One region of the Ensifer sp. PDNC004 genome, then DNA from elsewhere that is predicted to be linked to it. Evidence: riboswitches for the same ligand, from Rfam matches in the RefSeq annotation. Region 1 holds a riboswitch; each other region holds the start of a gene.

Region 1 (5,627 bases):
CGGAGGCGAGGGCCGACGCGAGCGCGATTGCCGCGCTGGTCAGCAGCGCCCGGTGCACCGCCGGGTCGCGCGCGAGCTTCAGCAGATCGGCTTCGAGGCCGGAGGTGAGGACGGCGATCAGCGGTGCGCCAAGAAACAGAAAGGCAAGGGCGATCCAGGCGCCATCACTCAGGCGCGCGATCCTGGACGCGCCATCGAAGCGGCGCACGGTGCGGCCACCGGTCATGCCCTCTTCCGGCTCGGTCGCCAGATAACGAAGCAGGAACAGCAGCAGGCCGGTCATGGCGATCTGCAGGGCCGATAGCGCGATGGCGCGCGGCGGATCGAAGTCGAAGCGCAGCGCCTGGTAGATTGCCACTTCGATTGTGCTGGCCGCAGGCCCGCCGCCAAGCGTCAACACGAGGGTGAAGCTGGTGGCACAGAGCATGAAGACGAGGCCGGCGGCACCTGGAAGGAGGCCGCGCAGGACCGGCCATTCGATGAAACGGAAGAGTGCTCGCGACGGCATGCCGAGATTGGCGGCGCTGCGCCAATACTCGGCGGGGATGCGCTCGAGCCCGGCCAGGAAGAGGCGCGCCGCAAGCGGCATGTTGAAGAAGACGTGGGCGAGCAGGATGCCGAACAGGCCGTAGATGCTGACGGGCTGCGCGAGGCCGAGCCAGCGCAGGCCGGAATTGAGGAAGCCCTGGCGCCCCCAGATCTCGATCAAGCCGAGTGCGCCGACGAGAACGGGCAGGCCGAGCGGCAACGCCATCAGGCGCAAGAGCCAGATGCGGCCGGGAAACTGCGGCCGTCGCGCCAGCGCCCGGGCGACCGGGATGGCAAAGAGAACCGACAGCAGCGTCGAGAGTGTCGCCTGCAGCAGGGTGAAGCGGGTGACGCGCCAGATATAGGCGTCGAACAGCGCGTCATCGCTCGCGCCGCCCGTCTGGCTCAGCAAGGCGACGATCGCCAGGCCGACGAAAAGCACGAAGGCGCCGAGGCAGGCTGCCCCGGCGACCACTGTCATGCGATTTTCGCGCAGTGCGAACAATCCGGCCTCAGTTCTTGCTCATGGCGGCGAGCCATTCGTCGATCCAGGCCTTGCGGTTCTTGGCGACCTCCTCCGAAGGCAGGAGGAAGGTGTTCTCCGGCTTGACCAGCTTGTTGAAGGCGTCCGGCAGCGGCTCCTTGGTCGCTGCGACCGGCATCATCCAGTTGGTCGTCGGGATGATCGACTGGAAGTCCGGACCGGTCATGAAGGCGAGGAACTGCTTTGCCAGTTCCGGCTCCTTGGCGTTCTTGGTCATGCCGGCGACTTCGATCTGGATGTAGTGGCCTTCGGAGAAGGCAGCCGCCTGATAGCGCTCGGTGTTTTCCGCGACCATGTGGTAGGCCGGCGACGTGGTGTAGGACAGCACCATCGGCGCCTCGCCCTTGGTGAAGAGGCCATAGGCTTCCGACCAGCCGGGAGTGACGGTCAGGACGCGGTCCTTCAGCTTCGCCCAGGCGGCACCCGCCTCGTCGCCATAGACGGCCTTGACCCAGAGGAGCAGGCCGAGGCCCGGCGTCGACGTGCGCGGATCCTCGATGACGATCTTTTGTGACGGGTCACCTTCGACCAGTTCCTTGAGGCTCTTCGGTGGCGTCTTCAGCGTCTCGGTATCGTAGACGACGGCGAAGTGGCCGTAGTCATAGGGCAGGAAGGTGTCGTCGGAGAAGTTGCCGGGCACGGTGACGCCGGTTGCCTCGATGCCGTGCGGCGCGAAGAAGCCGGTCGCCTTGGCTTCGGCCACGAGGTTGGTGTCGAGGCCGAGCACGATGTCGGCCTTGGAAGCCGCGCCTTCGAGCTTCAGGCGGGTGAGAAGCTCGACGCCGTCGGCGACGCCGACGTAGTTGACCTTGCACTCGCAGGTCTTCTCGAAGGCTTCCGCAACCTTGGCGCCCGGTCCCCATTCGGTGATGAAGCTCTCATAGGTAAAGACCGTCAGCGTCGTGTCGGCCGCGGTCGCGACGCCGGAAAAAACGAGGCTTGCGGCGGCCGCAAGGGCTAGCCGGCTAAAGAGTTTGAGTTGCGATGAATTGGACATGGCGAGGACCTCTCTCCCAAAGTTCGTTGTTGCATGGGAAAAGGGCGTATCGATCCGATCGCGTCTAATCCCTCCGCCGGTATGAGCCGGATCAGGTTCCGCGGGTTGGCGTTTTTACGCCTCTCAGCCTCCGGCCGCCATGCGGTCGGGAGGCACCCCGTTAGAGCGGCAAGAGATTTACCGCTGCCAAGGCCCCAAGGCAAGCGATGTTTGCGAGGAAGCAAGGGCGCCTGGCCGGCACAACGGCGCATGTTTGCGTAAGCCGCCAACTGCGCTACACAACGGCAGCGAGGAGGAAATGTCATGCCCGATATGCTCGTTCGACTTTATGCCCTGCCGGCTGAGCCTCAGTCGAAGCTTGATCCTGGCATCAGCATTCGCCGCGCCATGGCGCCGGAGCGCCGCCTGGTCGTGTCCTGGATCGAAAAGACCTTTGGCGCCGGATGGGCGGGCGAGGCGGAAGCCGCCTTTTCCTCGACCCCGACACGCATGCATGTCGCAGTCCATGACGAAAAGATCGTCGGCTTTTCCTGCCACGACGTGACGGCGCTCGGCTTTTTCGGTCCGACCGGTGTCGACGAAGGCATGCGCGGGCAGGGGATCGGCGAGGCGCTGCTGCTTGCAAGCCTGACGGCCATGCGCGCGGCCGGCTACGGCTATGCGATTATCGGCGGTGTCGGGCCCGCGAAGTTCTACGAGCGGGTGGCCGGGGCTGTCGAGATCCCGGATTCGACCCCCGGCATTTATGCCGGCATGCTGTTCCCCGATCCGGTGCCCGAGGGGCATTGACGGTCTGACCAAAATACCGAGAACCGGTCGCCCGACGGTTTTCTTCGTTTTCCTTCGGCGGTCCTTTGCGCTATGGGCTTTGCCATGGCTCGATCGACCTTCACCATTCTGCTTGGCGGCGCCCTTTCGCTGACCGACCGGCTGGCTCACCAACTGGCCGCAAGTCGCTTCATCGCGGCTGATGGCGGCATGCGCCATGCGCGGCTGCTCGGCATCGTGCCCGATGTCTGGGTCGGTGATTTCGATTCGACCGAGGAAGCCCTTCTTGCGGACTACGCGTCGGTCCCGCGCGAGCCCTATCCGGCGGCAAAGGCCGCGACGGATGGCGAGATCGCGGTCGAGGCGGCGCTGTCGCGCGGGGCCGATCGCCTGATCTTCGCCGGCGCGCTCGGCGGCACCCGCAGTGATCATGCGTTCATGCATCTGCTTCATGCCGTCGCCCTTGCCGAGCGCGGGCTTTCGGTGTTGATGACGTCGGGCGAGGAAGAGGCCTATCCACTGCTGGCCGGCCCGCTCGAAGTCGACCTGCCCAAGGGCTGCCTCTTCTCGGTGCTGGGTCTGACCGAGCTTACCGGCCTTTCGATCGTCAATGCGCGCTACCCGCTTGACGATTTCACCCTGCCGTTCGGTTCGTCCCGAACCGTTTCCAACGTTGCGGAGGGTCCCCTTCGCTTCACTCTCAAGAGCGGCCGCGCCCTGGTGCTTGCCCGCCCCTATGATCTTTCCGGAGCCTGAGCCTTGGCGCCTCCCATTCTGAAACTCGACGATATCTTCCTCACCTTTGGCGGCACGCCGCTGCTTGCCGGCGCCAATTTTCAAGTGGAGCCGGGCGACAAGATCTGCCTGGTCGGCCGCAACGGCTCGGGCAAATCGACGCTGATGAAGATCGCCGCGGGCCTTGCAGAGGCGCAGTCGGGCGAAGTGTTCCGCCATCCCTCGGCGACCATCCGCTATCTGCACCAGGCGCCGGACTTCGACGGTTACGACACGGTGCAGGCCTATGCCGAGGCGGGCCTCGGCCCGAGCGACGATCCCTATCGCGTCGCCTACCTGCTGCAACACCTGGGTCTGACCGGCGAAGAAGACCCGAAGCGCCTTTCTGGCGGCGAGGCGCGTCGCGCAGCACTTGCCCGCGTCATGGCGCCGGAGCCGGACATCCTTTTGCTCGACGAGCCGACCAACCATCTCGACCTGCCGACGATCGAATGGCTGGAAGACGAACTGATCCGCAGCCGTTCGGCGCTGGTGCTGATCTCGCACGACCGGCGCTTCCTGGAAAAGGTCTCGACCGCCACCGTCTGGCTCGACCGCGGCCAGTCGCGCCGCCTTGACCGTGGCTTCGCTCATTTCGAGGCCTGGCGTGATGAAGTGCTAGAGGCGGAAGAACTGGAACAGCACAAGCTCGGCAAGGCGATCGAACGCGAAGAGCATTGGCTGCGCTACGGCGTGACCGCGCGGCGCAAGCGCAACATGCGTCGCCTTGGCGAGCTGCAGACCATGCGGGCGACCTATCGCGGCCACAAGGGGCCGCAGGGCACCGTGCAGGCGACGGCCGCCGACGCCAAGGAATCCGGCAAGCTGGTGATCGAGGCCGAGAAGATCACCAAGGCCTATGGCGAGCGCACAATCGTCGCGCCGTTCTCGATCCGCGTGCACCGCGGCGACCGCATCGGTCTCGTCGGCCCGAACGGTGCCGGCAAGACGACGCTCCTGAAGATACTGACCGGGCAGATCGAGCCCGACACAGGCACGGTAAAGCTCGGCACCAATCTGGAAATCGCGACGCTCGACCAGAAGCGCGAAGACCTCAATCTCGACGATACGCTGGCGCACTACCTGACGGACGGGCGCGGCGACAACCTGCTGGTCAATGGCGAGCAGCGCCACGTTACCGGTTACATGAAGGACTTCCTGTTCCAGCCGGAGCAGGCGCGCACCCCGATCCGTGAGCTTTCGGGCGGCGAGCGCGCAAGGCTGATGCTGGCGCGCATCCTCGCGCGGGCGACGAACCTTCTGATCCTCGACGAGCCGACCAACGATCTCGACATCGAGACGCTCGACCTGCTGCAGGAGATCGTCGCCGGTTTTGCCGGAACTGTGATCCTCGTCAGCCACGACCGTGACTTCCTCGACCGCACCGTCACCTCGACGATCGCACCAGCCAATCCGGAGGCGCCGGATGGACGCTGGATCGAGTATGCCGGCGGCTATTCCGACATGATGGCGCAGCGCAAGGGCGCGATCGAGGAGAAGCGCAAGGCCGAGAAGGCGGAGAAGGCCAGGGCCGATGCCGCCGCACCCACGGCCGAAGCGCCGAAGGCTGCCAAGGGCAAGCTTTCCTACAAGCAGAAATTCGCGCTCGAAAACCTGCCGAAGGAGATCGCCAAGGCGGAGGCCGAGGCTGCCAAGCGCGAAGAAAAGATGGCGGATCCCAACCTCTTCACAAAAGATCCAAATGCTTTTGCGAAACTGGCGCAGGAGCTGGAGAAGCTGCGTGCCGACCTTGCTCGCATGGAAGAGGAATGGCTGGAGCTCGAGATGCTGCGCGAGGAGCTCGAGGGCTGAGGGACAGCCAAGACGGTTCCATGCGTGAATGCAAAGGTAATACGTTGAATCCTTGCGGGTTTTACCGTTAAACTGGTAAGGGAATGATCGCTTGCCGCGTTGAACGTTATCAGATGATATGATAAGTAAAACTTATTATATCACCTGTGAACGATCATGATGCCCTTCAAGCTAGAATCCGAAACCATTGGAATGCTTCTGACC
Region 2 (5,627 bases), on a different replicon from region 1:
AGGGCGACGGTTTCGCTGTCGGTTTCTTCGTCGAGACCTGACTGCACAGGCTTCCAGTAGCAGCCTTCGAGCGCGTCGGTGAGGGCTGCGGAAAAGATGGTCTTGCCGATGCCGGTATCGGTACCGGTGACCACGATACGGGTCTTCATGGCCGCTCCTTGGCGATCGCGATCTTCAACTGCTGCAGCATCCGCACGACTGCAGGCTGGTCGACGTTGAGCGTGATGGCGATCCGAAGACGCGCGGTGCCTTCCGGCACCGTCGGCGGGCGGATTGCCCTGATATCGTAACCCTCGGCGCGCATGCGGGCGGCGATGCGGAGCGCTCGGCCGTTGTCGCCGATCGGGATGGGCAGGATTTGCGAGCCGCTGCCTTCGATGCCGAGCGTCTCGACAAGCGCCCGGTTGGCGAAAGACCTCAGGCCGTCGAATGCGGCGCGGCGTTCCGGCTCGTCGACGAGGGCTGCGAGCGCTTCACGCACCGCGGCCGCGACGAGCGGCGAAGGCGCGGTCGAATAGATGAAGTTGCGGGCGCGGTTGACGAGATAGTCGCAAAGGAGGGCGCCCGCCCCGACCAGCGCGCCGGAAACACCGAGCGCCTTGCCGCAGGTGTGCAGCACGACGACATTCTCACGACCCTCCAGTTCCGCCGCCAGACCGCGACCTTCCCGTCCGAAGACGCCGGTCGCGTGCGCCTCGTCGACGACGAGAAAGCCGTCATGCTGCGCGGCAAGCGCGAGGAGGTCGGCAAGCGGCGCGCGATCGCCATCCATCGAATAGAGGCTTTCGACGGCAATCCACGGGCGCCCTGTGCCGCCGGCGCGGCGCCATTTTTCGATGGCATCGGCAAAGGCGCCGACATCGTTGTGCACTGCTGCCACCGCATCGGCCTTGCTTGCGGCGATGCCTTCGTGAGCGCTCGCATGGATCAGGGCATCGTGGACGATGAGATCGTCACGCTGCGGCAGCGTCGAAAACATGGCAGCATTGGCGGCATAGCCGCTGCCGAAGAAGAGCATCCGTTCGGCGCCGAAGAAGGCGGCCGCTTCCGTCTCCAGCGCCTCGTGTTCTTCGTGATTGCCGCGCAACAGCCTTGAGCCGCCGGAGCCGACAGGCACGCCGCGCGCGATGGCGGCCGTTATCGCTGCCTTCAGCCGCGGCGAGGCGGCGAGCGCCAGGTAGTCGTTCGAGGTGAAATCCACTCCGCCAGCGGGGGCAAGAGCGCGCCGGCGGCCCTTGCGTTCGAGGCCCTCCAGCGTCTTCTCATGGCGCGCAAACAGACCCGCGGTCATTCCGCCGCGTCCTGCCTTGCCGGTGGAGCCATCGGCTTCAACCCCAGCCGCCGGAAGAGTGCTGCATCATGGTCCTCGCCGGGATTGTCGGCGGTCAGCAGGGTTTCGCCGACGAAAATAGAATTGGCGCCGGCGAAGAAACAGAGCGCCTGCGTCTCGTCGCTCATGTCGGTGCGCCCGGCCGAAAGCCGGACATTCGATTGCGGCATCAGGATGCGGGCAAGCGCGATGGTGCGGACGAAATCGATCGGATCGACGGGTGCCGCATCGGCCAGCTTCGAACCCGGGATCGGGATCAGCATGTTGATCGGCACGCTTTCGGGCGGCACCGGCAGGTTGGCGAGCGTTACCAGCATCGAGATCCGGTCGTCAGCGGTTTCGCCCATGCCGAGGATGCCGCCGGCGCAGACCTTGATGCCGGCGTCGCGGACATTGGCGAGCGTCTCCAGCCGGTCGGCAAAGCTGCGGGTGGTGATGATCTCGCTATAGAAGAGTTCGGACGTATCGACATTGTGGTTGTAGTAGTCGAGCCCGGCCTCGGCGAGCCGCGCAGACTGGGCCGGCGTCAGCATGCCGAGCGTCATACAGGTTTCCATGCCGAGCGCCCGCACCCCGCCGACCATGGCGACGATGGCATCCATGTCGCGGTCCTTCGGACTGCGCCACGCGGCCCCCATGCAATAGCGGGTCGCGCCGCCGTCGCGCGCCTTGCGCGCCTCGGCAAGCACACGCTCGACCTCCATCAGCTTCGATGCCTTGAGCCCGGTCGGGTAGTGAGCGGACTGGCTGCAGTAGCCGCAATCCTCAGCGCAGCCGCCGGTCTTGATAGAGAGCAGCCGGCTCATCTGAACGGCGTTGGGATCGAACTGCGCACGGTGGACGGTGTGGGCGCGGTAGAGCAGATCGTTGAACGGCAGATTATAGATTTTCTCCGCTTCCGGCCGGGCCCAGCGGGATTGGGCCGCGTCGCCCGGGATCAAATCAGCACCAGTCGGTCGGTTTTCGTCCAGCATTTCAGCTTGTCCTCCAGGTCGTCGCGATCGTAAAATAGATAGAATCCAATATTATCTATAATTTTGACGGACGCGGGAATTCGCAAGCACCCAAGCGGAGAAATTCTTACATCTTATATTCTTCAGGTTGTATCTTCGGATCACATGAGGGTCCGGACGCCGTCGACAGAGGGCAAGAACCGACAATCAATCACTCTCGCGTCAGCCCGGAAATCTCGCACGTCCACCAACGAAACCGTTACGACTCCGGACTTTCCCGGCACTCCAAGCTCCACTCCGGTCGGCCAACACCCTTCCTTCCATCACGCCACCGACACCTCCGCTTTCTCGCAGCAAAATTATAGATAATTTTTTCGGCAGTCAGATCACAGTCAGCACGAATGCTGGCTCTTGACAAAAACGGCCCCGAGCGGTCAGCTTGGAGCATTCACCAGGGGTGTCCCGCCAAGGGGCTGAGATTCTGCTATGCGGTTGCGCGGCGCAGTGACCCGTTGAACCTGATCCAGTTCATACTGGCGTAGGGACGGTGCAGACTCGCTGCCGCAAACGTCGCGCTCACGTGACGGATCAATCGGCAAGGCGTCCTTCCCCTCCCCCGCTCCTGAACTGGGTCTCCACCTTTGGAGCCTCGGCATGCACACCGCCAACACCATCCCGCTTCGTTGCCTACGACGGCCCGTCCGCGCCGCACGGGAGCGCTGAGCGATGCGGGTCCTCCTGAAAGGTGCCGGCGTCGCAGGGCTCTGTCTGGCCCATGAACTCAGCGCCCGCGGTGTCGCGGTGACGGTCGTCGAGCGTAAGCCAGGCTTTGCCGGTGCGGCATCCTGGTTTGCCGGCGGCATGCTGGCGCCCTGGTGCGAGCGCGAAAGCGCCGAAGAGGCGGTGCTGACGAAGGGCATCGGCGCCATCGACTGGTGGGACGACGTCCTGCCAGGCGAAGTTTCCCGCAACGGTACGCTGGTCGTCGCCCCGCCACGGGACGCCGGCGAACTCAGGCGCTTCGCCTCGCGCACCTCCGGCTACGAATGGCTCGATGCTGCCGCGATCGAACGGCTGGAACCGGCACTTGCCGGGCGCTTCCGGGAGGCTTTGTTCTTTCCGGGCGAGGCGCATCTCGACCCGCGCCGGGCGCTCGCCCGGCTGCGGCAGAAGCTTGTCGATCGCGGCATCGCCTTCGTCACCGAGGCGAGCGACAACGGACAGCACGATCTCGTCGCCGACTGCACGGGTGCGGCAGGCACCGGTGACACGCCCGGCCTGCGCGGCGTGCGCGGCGAAATGCTCTATCTTGAGACAAGCGACGTGGAGCTGTCGCGGCCCGTCAGGCTCATTCATCCGCGCATCCCGCTCTATATCGTGCCGCGCGGCGGCCTCTTCATGTGCGGGGCGACGATGATCGAGACGGATGATGGCGGACCGATCACCGCTCGTTCGCTCATGGAACTGCTGAACGCCGCCTATGCGCTGCATCCGGCCTTCGGCGAAGCGCGCCTCGTCGAGACCGGCGCCGGTGTCCGCCCCGCCTTCGCCGACAACCTGCCGCGTGCCCTGCGCGCCGGGCAGACCATCACGATCAACGGACTTTACCGCCATGGCTTCCTGCTTTCGCCGGCCCTGGCGGCCGAAGCAGCCGACCTTGCCCTTGTGCAGGACCTGAAGGGAGATGCCGCATGAGACTGACCGTCAATGGCGAGGATCACGACCTCGCCGTCGCCACCCTCGCCGAGCTTCTGGCTGCGCTCGACTTCGAAGGCGATTGGCTCGCCACTGCCGTCAACGGCGAACTGGTGCACCGGGCCGACCGTTCGGGTCATGCGCTTTGCGACCGGGACCGCATCGAAATTCTCTCGCCGATGAAAGGAGGCTGAGACATGCTGACGCTTTATGGACAGGACCTGCGCTCGAGACTGCTTCTCGGCACCGCCCGCTATCCCTCCCCCGCCGTGCTCGAAGATGCGGTGCGATCCTCGGGCACCGAGATCGTCACGGTCTCGCTTCGGCGCGAAACCGCCGGAGGCCGCCAGGGCGGCGCCTTCTTCGAACTGATCCGGGCGCTCGGCGTGCACGTGCTGCCGAACACCGCCGGCTGCCATTCGGTGTCCGAGGCGGTGCTGACGGCCAAGATGGCCCGCGAGGTCTTCGCAACCAACTGGCTGAAGCTCGAAGTGATCGGCCACCACGACACGCTGCAGCCCGATGTCTTCGGGCTGGTCGAGGCAGCGCGCATCCTCTCGGCCGAAGGGTTCGAGGTCTTTCCCTACACCACGGATGACCTTGTGGTTGCCGAGCGGCTCTTGGAAGCCGGCTGCAAGGTGCTGATGCCCTGGTGCGCGCCGATCGGCAGCGCCATGGGGCCACAGAACATCCAGGCGCTCCGGGCCATGCGGGCCAATTTCCCCGATGTGCCGCTGATCGTCGATGCCGGCATCGGCCGGCCCTCGCACGCAACGACGGTGATGGAACTCGGCTTCGACGCCGTCCTGCTCAACACGGCCGTCGCCGGTGCCGCCAGGCCCGCGCTGATGGCCTCGGCGTTTGCGGGCGCGATCAATGCCGGGCGGCAGGCCTTCGAGGCGGGCATGCTCGAACCGCGCGATTTTGCCGTTCCTTCCACCCCCGTCATCGGAAAGGCGGTGTTTGCGTGAAACTCGATCCCTTCTACCTCATCGTCGACAGCGCGGACTGGATCGAGCGGCTGGTGCCGCTCGGCGTCAAGCTGGTGCAGCTACGCGTCAAGGATCGTCCGGAACCGGAGCTCCGCCGCGAGATCCGCGCGGCCAAGGCTGTTTGCGACGAGCAGGACTGCCAGCTCATCGTCAACGACTACTGGCAGCTGGCGATCGCCGAAGGCTGCGACTTCGTCCATCTCGGTCAGGAGGACCTGGCGGAGGCCGACCTTGCCGCGATCCGCGCCGCCGGCCTGAAGCTCGGCCTCAGCACCCATGACGAGGCGGAACTGGAGACGGCGCTGGCAGCCGACCCGGACTACATCGCACTCGGGCCGGTCTACCCGACCATCCTCAAGGCGATGAAGTGGGCGCCGCAGGGACTGCCGCGTCTTGCCGCCTGGCGGAAGCGCGTCGGCTCCCTGCCGCTGGTCGCTATCGGCGGTCTCAACGTCGAGCGGATTGCCGGCGTCTTCGAGCACGGCGCCGACATCGCCGCCGTCGTGACGGACATCACCCGCAATGCCGACCCGGAAGGCCGGACCCGCGAATGGATTACCAGAACCGCACCGTGGCGATGAGCACGTGCCAGACCGCGGGCGTCGATCTCCGCGGTCAGGCGATCTCCAGCTGCGACAGCCAGGAGGCATCCAGGCC
Region 3 (5,627 bases), on a different replicon from region 1:
CGAAAGAATGCACAATTGGGCCATGTTCGATGCCCTCTCCGCCCCCCTCAATCTGGCAGATCTCGACCAGTCGATGCGGCGCACCTGGCTGGTCTTTGCCGGCCTTGCCGTCGCCCTGCTTGTCGCCGCGCTCCTGCTCGCCGGCGAATACGGCCGAAGCCAGGCGCTCGAAACGGTCGATGCCCAAAGCCGGATCGATGCCAATCTGAAGGCCTCGCTGTTGCGCGCCGTGCTTGAACGCCAGCGCTCGACGCCGCTGGTGCTGGCCGACGATGTCGAGGTGAAGGCGGCCCTTTCGACCCGCAGCCCACAGGCGCTGCAGCGGCTGGACGAGAAGCTGCAGGCGCTGGCGGCCAACACGGATGCCGCCGTCATCTATGTGATCGGCCCCGATGGTGTTGCCGTCGCTGCCAGCAACTGGCGCGAGCCGACGAGTTTCGTCGGCAACGACTATGCTTTCCGCGAATATTTCCGCATGGCAATGCGCGACGGCAAGGCCGAGCATTTCGCCATGGGCAACGTCAGCAAGCGGCCCGGTCTCTACATTTCGCGACGGGTTCAGGGTCCCGACGGTCCGATCGGCGTCGTCGTCGCAAAGCTCGAATTCGACGACGTGGAAGCCGAATGGCTCGCCTCCGGCAAGCCGGTCTACGTCACCGACCGGCGCGGTATCGTGCTGATCACCAGCTTCCCGTCCTGGCGCTTCATGACGACGAGGACCATTCCGCGCGATCGTGTCGCCGCCATCCGCGACAGCCTGCAGTTCGGCGATGCTTCGCTGCTGCCGTTGCCCTTCCGCGACATCGAACCGACGAGCGACGGTTCCAGCGAGTTGCGCGCGCTCCTGCCCGGCGATAGCGAGCGGCGGTTCCTCAGGGTCGAAACCATGGTGCCGACCACAAGCTGGCGGCTGGAGCAGCTGGCGCCGCTCGATGGCGCGATCTCGGCGGCAACCCGCGAGGCCCGGCTGATTGCGCTCGCCCTTCTCGCACCGCTACTGGCGCTCACCGCCTTCCTCCTGCGCCGCCGCCAGACGCTGGCGCTCGTCTCAGCGCGCGATCGCGCCGCCCGCGACGAGCTGGAAACCCGCGTGGCGGAGCGCACCCATGACCTCAGCCTTGCCCGTGATCATCTCGAAACCGAGATCGCCGACCACCGGCGCACCGGCGAAAAGCTGCAGGCGGTGCAACAGGAGCTGGTCCAGGCGAACCGGCTGGCGATCCTCGGCCAGGTGGCGGCCGGCGTCGCCCATGAGATCAACCAGCCGGTCGCGACCATCCGCGCCTATGCCGACAACGCCCGCACCTTCCTCGATCGCGGCCAGCAGCAGACCGCGGTCGAGAACCTCGTCAGCATCGCTGAACTGACCGACCGGGTCGGCACCATCACCGACGAACTCAGAAGCTTTGCCCGCAAGGGCCGCTTCGTCGCCGAACCGACGCCGATGCGCGACGTGATCGAAGGGGCGATGCTGTTGCTGCGCAGCCGCTTTGCCGGCCGCATGGATGCGATCGTCATCGACCTGCCGGAAAATGGCCTACGCGTGCTCGGCAGCCGCATCCGGCTGGAACAGGTGCTGATCAATCTTCTCCAGAACGCGCTGGAAGCGCTCGGCGCGCGCGGCGATGCCGAGATCCGCGTGCGCTGCGAGGAGAGCCCGTCCGGGACGGTTTCGCTCGTCGTTGCCGACAACGGCCCGGGCATTCCCCCGCATATCCGCGAGGATCTGTTCACGCCGTTCAACACCTCGAAGGACGAGGGCCTCGGCCTTGGCCTTGCCATCTCCAAGGAGATCGTCGCCGATTATGGCGGCGATATCACCGTCGACACCAGCGACAAGGGCACCGTTTTCACGGTTCGCCTGAAGAGGGCCTGAGCGATGCAGCCGACCGTCTATCTCGTCGATGACGACACCCATCTGCGCAAGGCGATGACGCAGACGCTGGAACTCGCCGGCCTCACCGTCATCCCGTTTGCCAGCGCCGCCGAAGCGTTGAAGACGCTCGATGCCAATTTCGACGGCATCGTCGTCAGCGATATCCGCATGCCGGGCATCGACGGCCTCGCCTTCTTCCGCCGCATCGAAGCCTTCGACGCAGACCTGCCGGTGATCCTGGTGACCGGCCACGGCGATATCCCGATGGCGGTGCAGGCGCTTCAGGACGGCGTCTACGACTTCATCCCAAAACCCTTCGCCGCCGACCGGCTGGTGCAGAGCGTGCATCGCGCTCTGGAAAAACGCCGGCTCGTGATGGAGAACCGCGCACTGAAGCGGGCCGCCGAGACGGCCGGCGACAGCCTGCCGCTGATCGGCCAGACGCCGGTCATGGAACGCCTGCGCCAGACGATCCGGCACATCGCCGATACCGATGTCGACGTGCTCGTCGCCGGTGAGACCGGCAGCGGCAAGGAGGTGGTGGCGACCCTGCTTCACAATTGGAGCCGCCGCCGCAACGGCAATTTCGTGGCGCTGAATTGCGGCGCTCTGCCGGAGACGGTCATCGAAAGCGAACTCTTCGGCCATGAACCGGGCGCCTTCACCGGCGCCTTGAAGAAGCGCATCGGACGGATCGAGCATGCGAGCGGCGGCACGCTGTTCCTCGACGAAATCGAGGCGATGCCGCCGGCAACGCAGGTGAAGATGCTGCGCGTTCTGGAAGCGCGCGAGATCACGCCGCTTGGCACCAACCAGGTTCGTCCGGTCGATATCCGCGTCATCGCGGCTGCCAAGATCGATCTCGGCAATCCGGCGGAGCGCGGCGACTTCCGCGAAGACCTCTACTTCCGATTGAACGTCGTGACGCTGTCGATCCCGCCGCTGCGCGAACGCCGTGACGATATCCCGCTGCTCTTCTCGCACTTCCTGACCCGGGCGGCCGAGCGCTTCAAGCGAGACGTGCCGATGATCTCTCCAGCCGTACAACGGCATCTGGTGACGCATGCCTGGCCGGGCAATGTGCGTGAACTCTCGCATTTTGCCGAGCGGGTGGCGCTTGGTGTGGAAGGTCCGCTGGGCCAAACGATTGCGCCTACCGAACAGCCCGGATTCGCGCTGCCGGAACGGCTTGAACGCTACGAGGCGGAGATCCTGAAGGAGGCGCTGCGCGCCCAGCGCGGCGACGTCAAGGCGACGATCGAGGCGCTCGGCATCCCGCGCAAGACCTTCTACGACAAGCTCCAGCGCCACGGCATCAACCGCGCCGACTATGCCGAGCGGACAGCACCGGAAAAGGCCGGCCGCTAGCGCCAAATTCGAATCCGAAAACACACGCACTAGGTGCATCTTTGTCGACACGCGAATTCACGCTTGACGACCCGGGCCGTTCGATGGCTATGATCCAGGCATTCACCAGGGGGGTCCCGCAAGGGGCTGAGATTCTGCTGGATGGCCGGCTTGCCGGCTATAGCGCAGTGACCCGTTGAACCTGATCCAGTTCATACTGGCGTAGGGACGGTGCAGATATCGAAGCCAGGATTCCGTGCGGTGAGCACCTGGCGGAGCGTCTTTCATCTTTCCGGCATCAGAACTGGGTCTCCAATCGCAAACTTGGAGCCTCGTCATGAATATTGCCACCAAAACCGCAGCCCTCGCGGTCACGCAAGGCCCGCTTCCGGCCTCCCGAAAGATCCACAAGCCGGGCGTTCTTCATCCGGATATCCGCGTGCCAATGCGCGAGATTGCTCTGCACCCGACCTCGGGCGAGCAACCGGTCACGGTCTATGACTCCTCCGGCGCGTACACCGCCGACGGTGCCGAGATCCGCATCGAGGACGGCCTGCCGCGGCTTCGCCGCAACTGGATCGTCGATCGCGGCGATGTCGAGACCTATGAGGGACGCACCGTCCGCCCCGAAGACAACGGCTTTGTGAGCGGCGACCGGCTGACACCGACCTTCCCGTTCCAGCATGCGCCGCTGAAGGCCACGGGTGGCCGGGCAGTGACGCAGCTTGCCTATGCCCGCGCCGGCATCATCACGCCGGAGATGGAGTTCGTGGCGATCCGCGAGAACCTCGGCCGCGACGCGGCGCGCGCGAAGGTCCGCGACGGCGAAAGCTTCGGCGCCCACGTTCCCGATCACGTGACGCCGGAATTCGTGCGCCAGGAAATCGCCAGCGGCCGGGCGATCCTGCCCGCCAACATCAACCACCCGGAATCCGAACCGATGATCATCGGCCGGAACTTCCTGGTGAAGATCAACGCCAATATCGGCAACTCCGCCGTCACCTCGTCGATGGCCGAGGAAGTCGAGAAGATGGTCTGGGCGACGCGCTGGGGTGCTGACACGGTCATGGACCTTTCGACCGGCCGCAACATCCACAACATCCGCGAATGGATCATCCGCAACTCGCCGGTTCCGATCGGCACCGTACCGCTCTACCAGGCGCTGGAAAAGGTCAACGGCATTGCCGAGGACCTCACCTGGGAAGTCTATCGCGACACGCTGATCGAGCAGGCCGAGCAGGGCGTCGACTATTTCACCATCCATGCCGGCGTCCGCCTGCACTACATCCCGCTCACCGTCGACCGCGTCACCGGCATCGTGTCACGCGGCGGCTCGATCATGGCCAAGTGGTGTCTGCATCATCATCGTGAGAGCTTCCTCTACGAGCATTTCGAGGAGATCTGCGACATCTGCCGCGCCTATGACGTCTCCTTCTCGCTCGGCGACGGCCTGCGCCCGGGCTCGATCGCCGACGCCAACGACGCGGCACAATTCGCCGAACTCGAAACGCTCGGCGAACTCACCAAGATCGCCTGGGCCAAGGATTGTCAGGTCATGATCGAAGGCCCCGGCCACGTGCCGATGCACAAGATCAAGGAGAACATGGACAAGCAGCTCGCGGTCTGCGGCGAGGCGCCGTTCTATACGCTCGGACCGCTGACGACGGACATCGCACCCGGCTACGACCACATCACGTCCGGCATCGGTGCTGCGATGATCGGCTGGTTCGGCACCGCCATGCTCTGCTATGTCACGCCGAAGGAGCATCTCGGCCTGCCTGACCGCAACGACGTCAAGGTCGGCGTCATCACCTACAAGATCGCCGCCCATGCCGCCGATCTCGCCAAGGGTCACCCGGCAGCCCAGGTGCGCGACGACGCGCTGTCGCGCGCCCGCTTCGAGTTCCGCTGGGAGGACCAGTTCAACCTCTCGCTCGACCCGGAAACAGCCCGCAATTTTCACGACGAGACCCTGCCGAAGGAGGCGCACAAGGTCGCGCATTTCTGCTCCATGTGTGGCCCGAAATTCTGTTCCATGCGGATCTCGCACGACATCCGGGCCGAGGCGCAGAAGGAAGGGCTGGAGGCGATGGCTGCGAAGTACCGCGAGGGCGGCGACCTCTACATGCCGGTGGAAAAGGCGGCTGGCGCGGCCGAGTAGGCGGCAAAGCCCACTGAAGGGGCCGGTCACGGCCCCTTCAATTCGCGCAGGATTTCCCGGTGCTCGCCAACGGTCTCCTCCTCCTTCACGTTCGGGTTTGACCGGAGTGGCAGGCGCGCTTCCGACCCGCCCAATCGACGAATGCGCCCCCCCCCCGTCGAACCCGCGATCATCGGCGTGTTGCGGCCACCGCCATGGGCCCGCACCTTGCGCGGCACCCGAATAGCTTGTCCCCGCGTCGAT

What was found. A riboswitch is a leader RNA that binds a small molecule or an ion and turns the genes downstream of it on or off. The one in region 1 is predicted to bind thiamine pyrophosphate.
Region 2: another riboswitch for thiamine pyrophosphate. It lies ahead of thiO (glycine oxidase ThiO); the one in region 1 lies ahead of thiB (thiamine ABC transporter substrate binding subunit).
Region 3: another riboswitch for thiamine pyrophosphate. It lies ahead of thiC (phosphomethylpyrimidine synthase ThiC); the one in region 1 lies ahead of thiB (thiamine ABC transporter substrate binding subunit).

Annotation. Positions count from the first base shown of each region.
Region 1 is NZ_CP070353.1:3,047,148-3,052,774, forward strand. It holds gene thiP (thiamine/thiamine pyrophosphate ABC transporter permease ThiP) at 1-1,033, opposite strand, end outside; gene thiB (thiamine ABC transporter substrate binding subunit) at 1,041-2,069, opposite strand; TPP riboswitch at 2,121-2,239, opposite strand; gene JVX98_RS23000 (GNAT family N-acetyltransferase) at 2,373-2,858, shown strand; gene JVX98_RS23005 (thiamine diphosphokinase) at 2,943-3,593, shown strand; gene JVX98_RS23010 (ABC-F family ATP-binding cassette domain-containing protein) at 3,597-5,423, shown strand; gene JVX98_RS23015 (MarR family winged helix-turn-helix transcriptional regulator) at 5,583-5,627, shown strand, end outside.
Region 2 is NZ_CP070352.1:1,261,612-1,267,238, reverse strand. It holds gene bioD (dethiobiotin synthase) at 1-149, opposite strand, end outside; gene JVX98_RS05610 (8-amino-7-oxononanoate synthase) at 146-1,291, opposite strand; gene bioB (biotin synthase BioB) at 1,288-2,304, opposite strand; TPP riboswitch at 2,727-2,846, shown strand; gene thiO (glycine oxidase ThiO) at 3,010-3,978, shown strand; gene thiS (sulfur carrier protein ThiS) at 3,975-4,172, shown strand; gene JVX98_RS05590 (thiazole synthase) at 4,176-4,949, shown strand; gene JVX98_RS05585 (thiamine phosphate synthase) at 4,946-5,551, shown strand; gene JVX98_RS05580 (amidohydrolase family protein) at 5,586-5,627, opposite strand, start outside.
Region 3 is NZ_CP070352.1:1,402,707-1,408,333, reverse strand. It holds gene JVX98_RS06215 (ATP-binding protein) at 8-1,876, shown strand; gene JVX98_RS06210 (sigma-54 dependent transcriptional regulator) at 1,880-3,244, shown strand; TPP riboswitch at 3,342-3,470, shown strand; gene thiC (phosphomethylpyrimidine synthase ThiC) at 3,561-5,384, shown strand.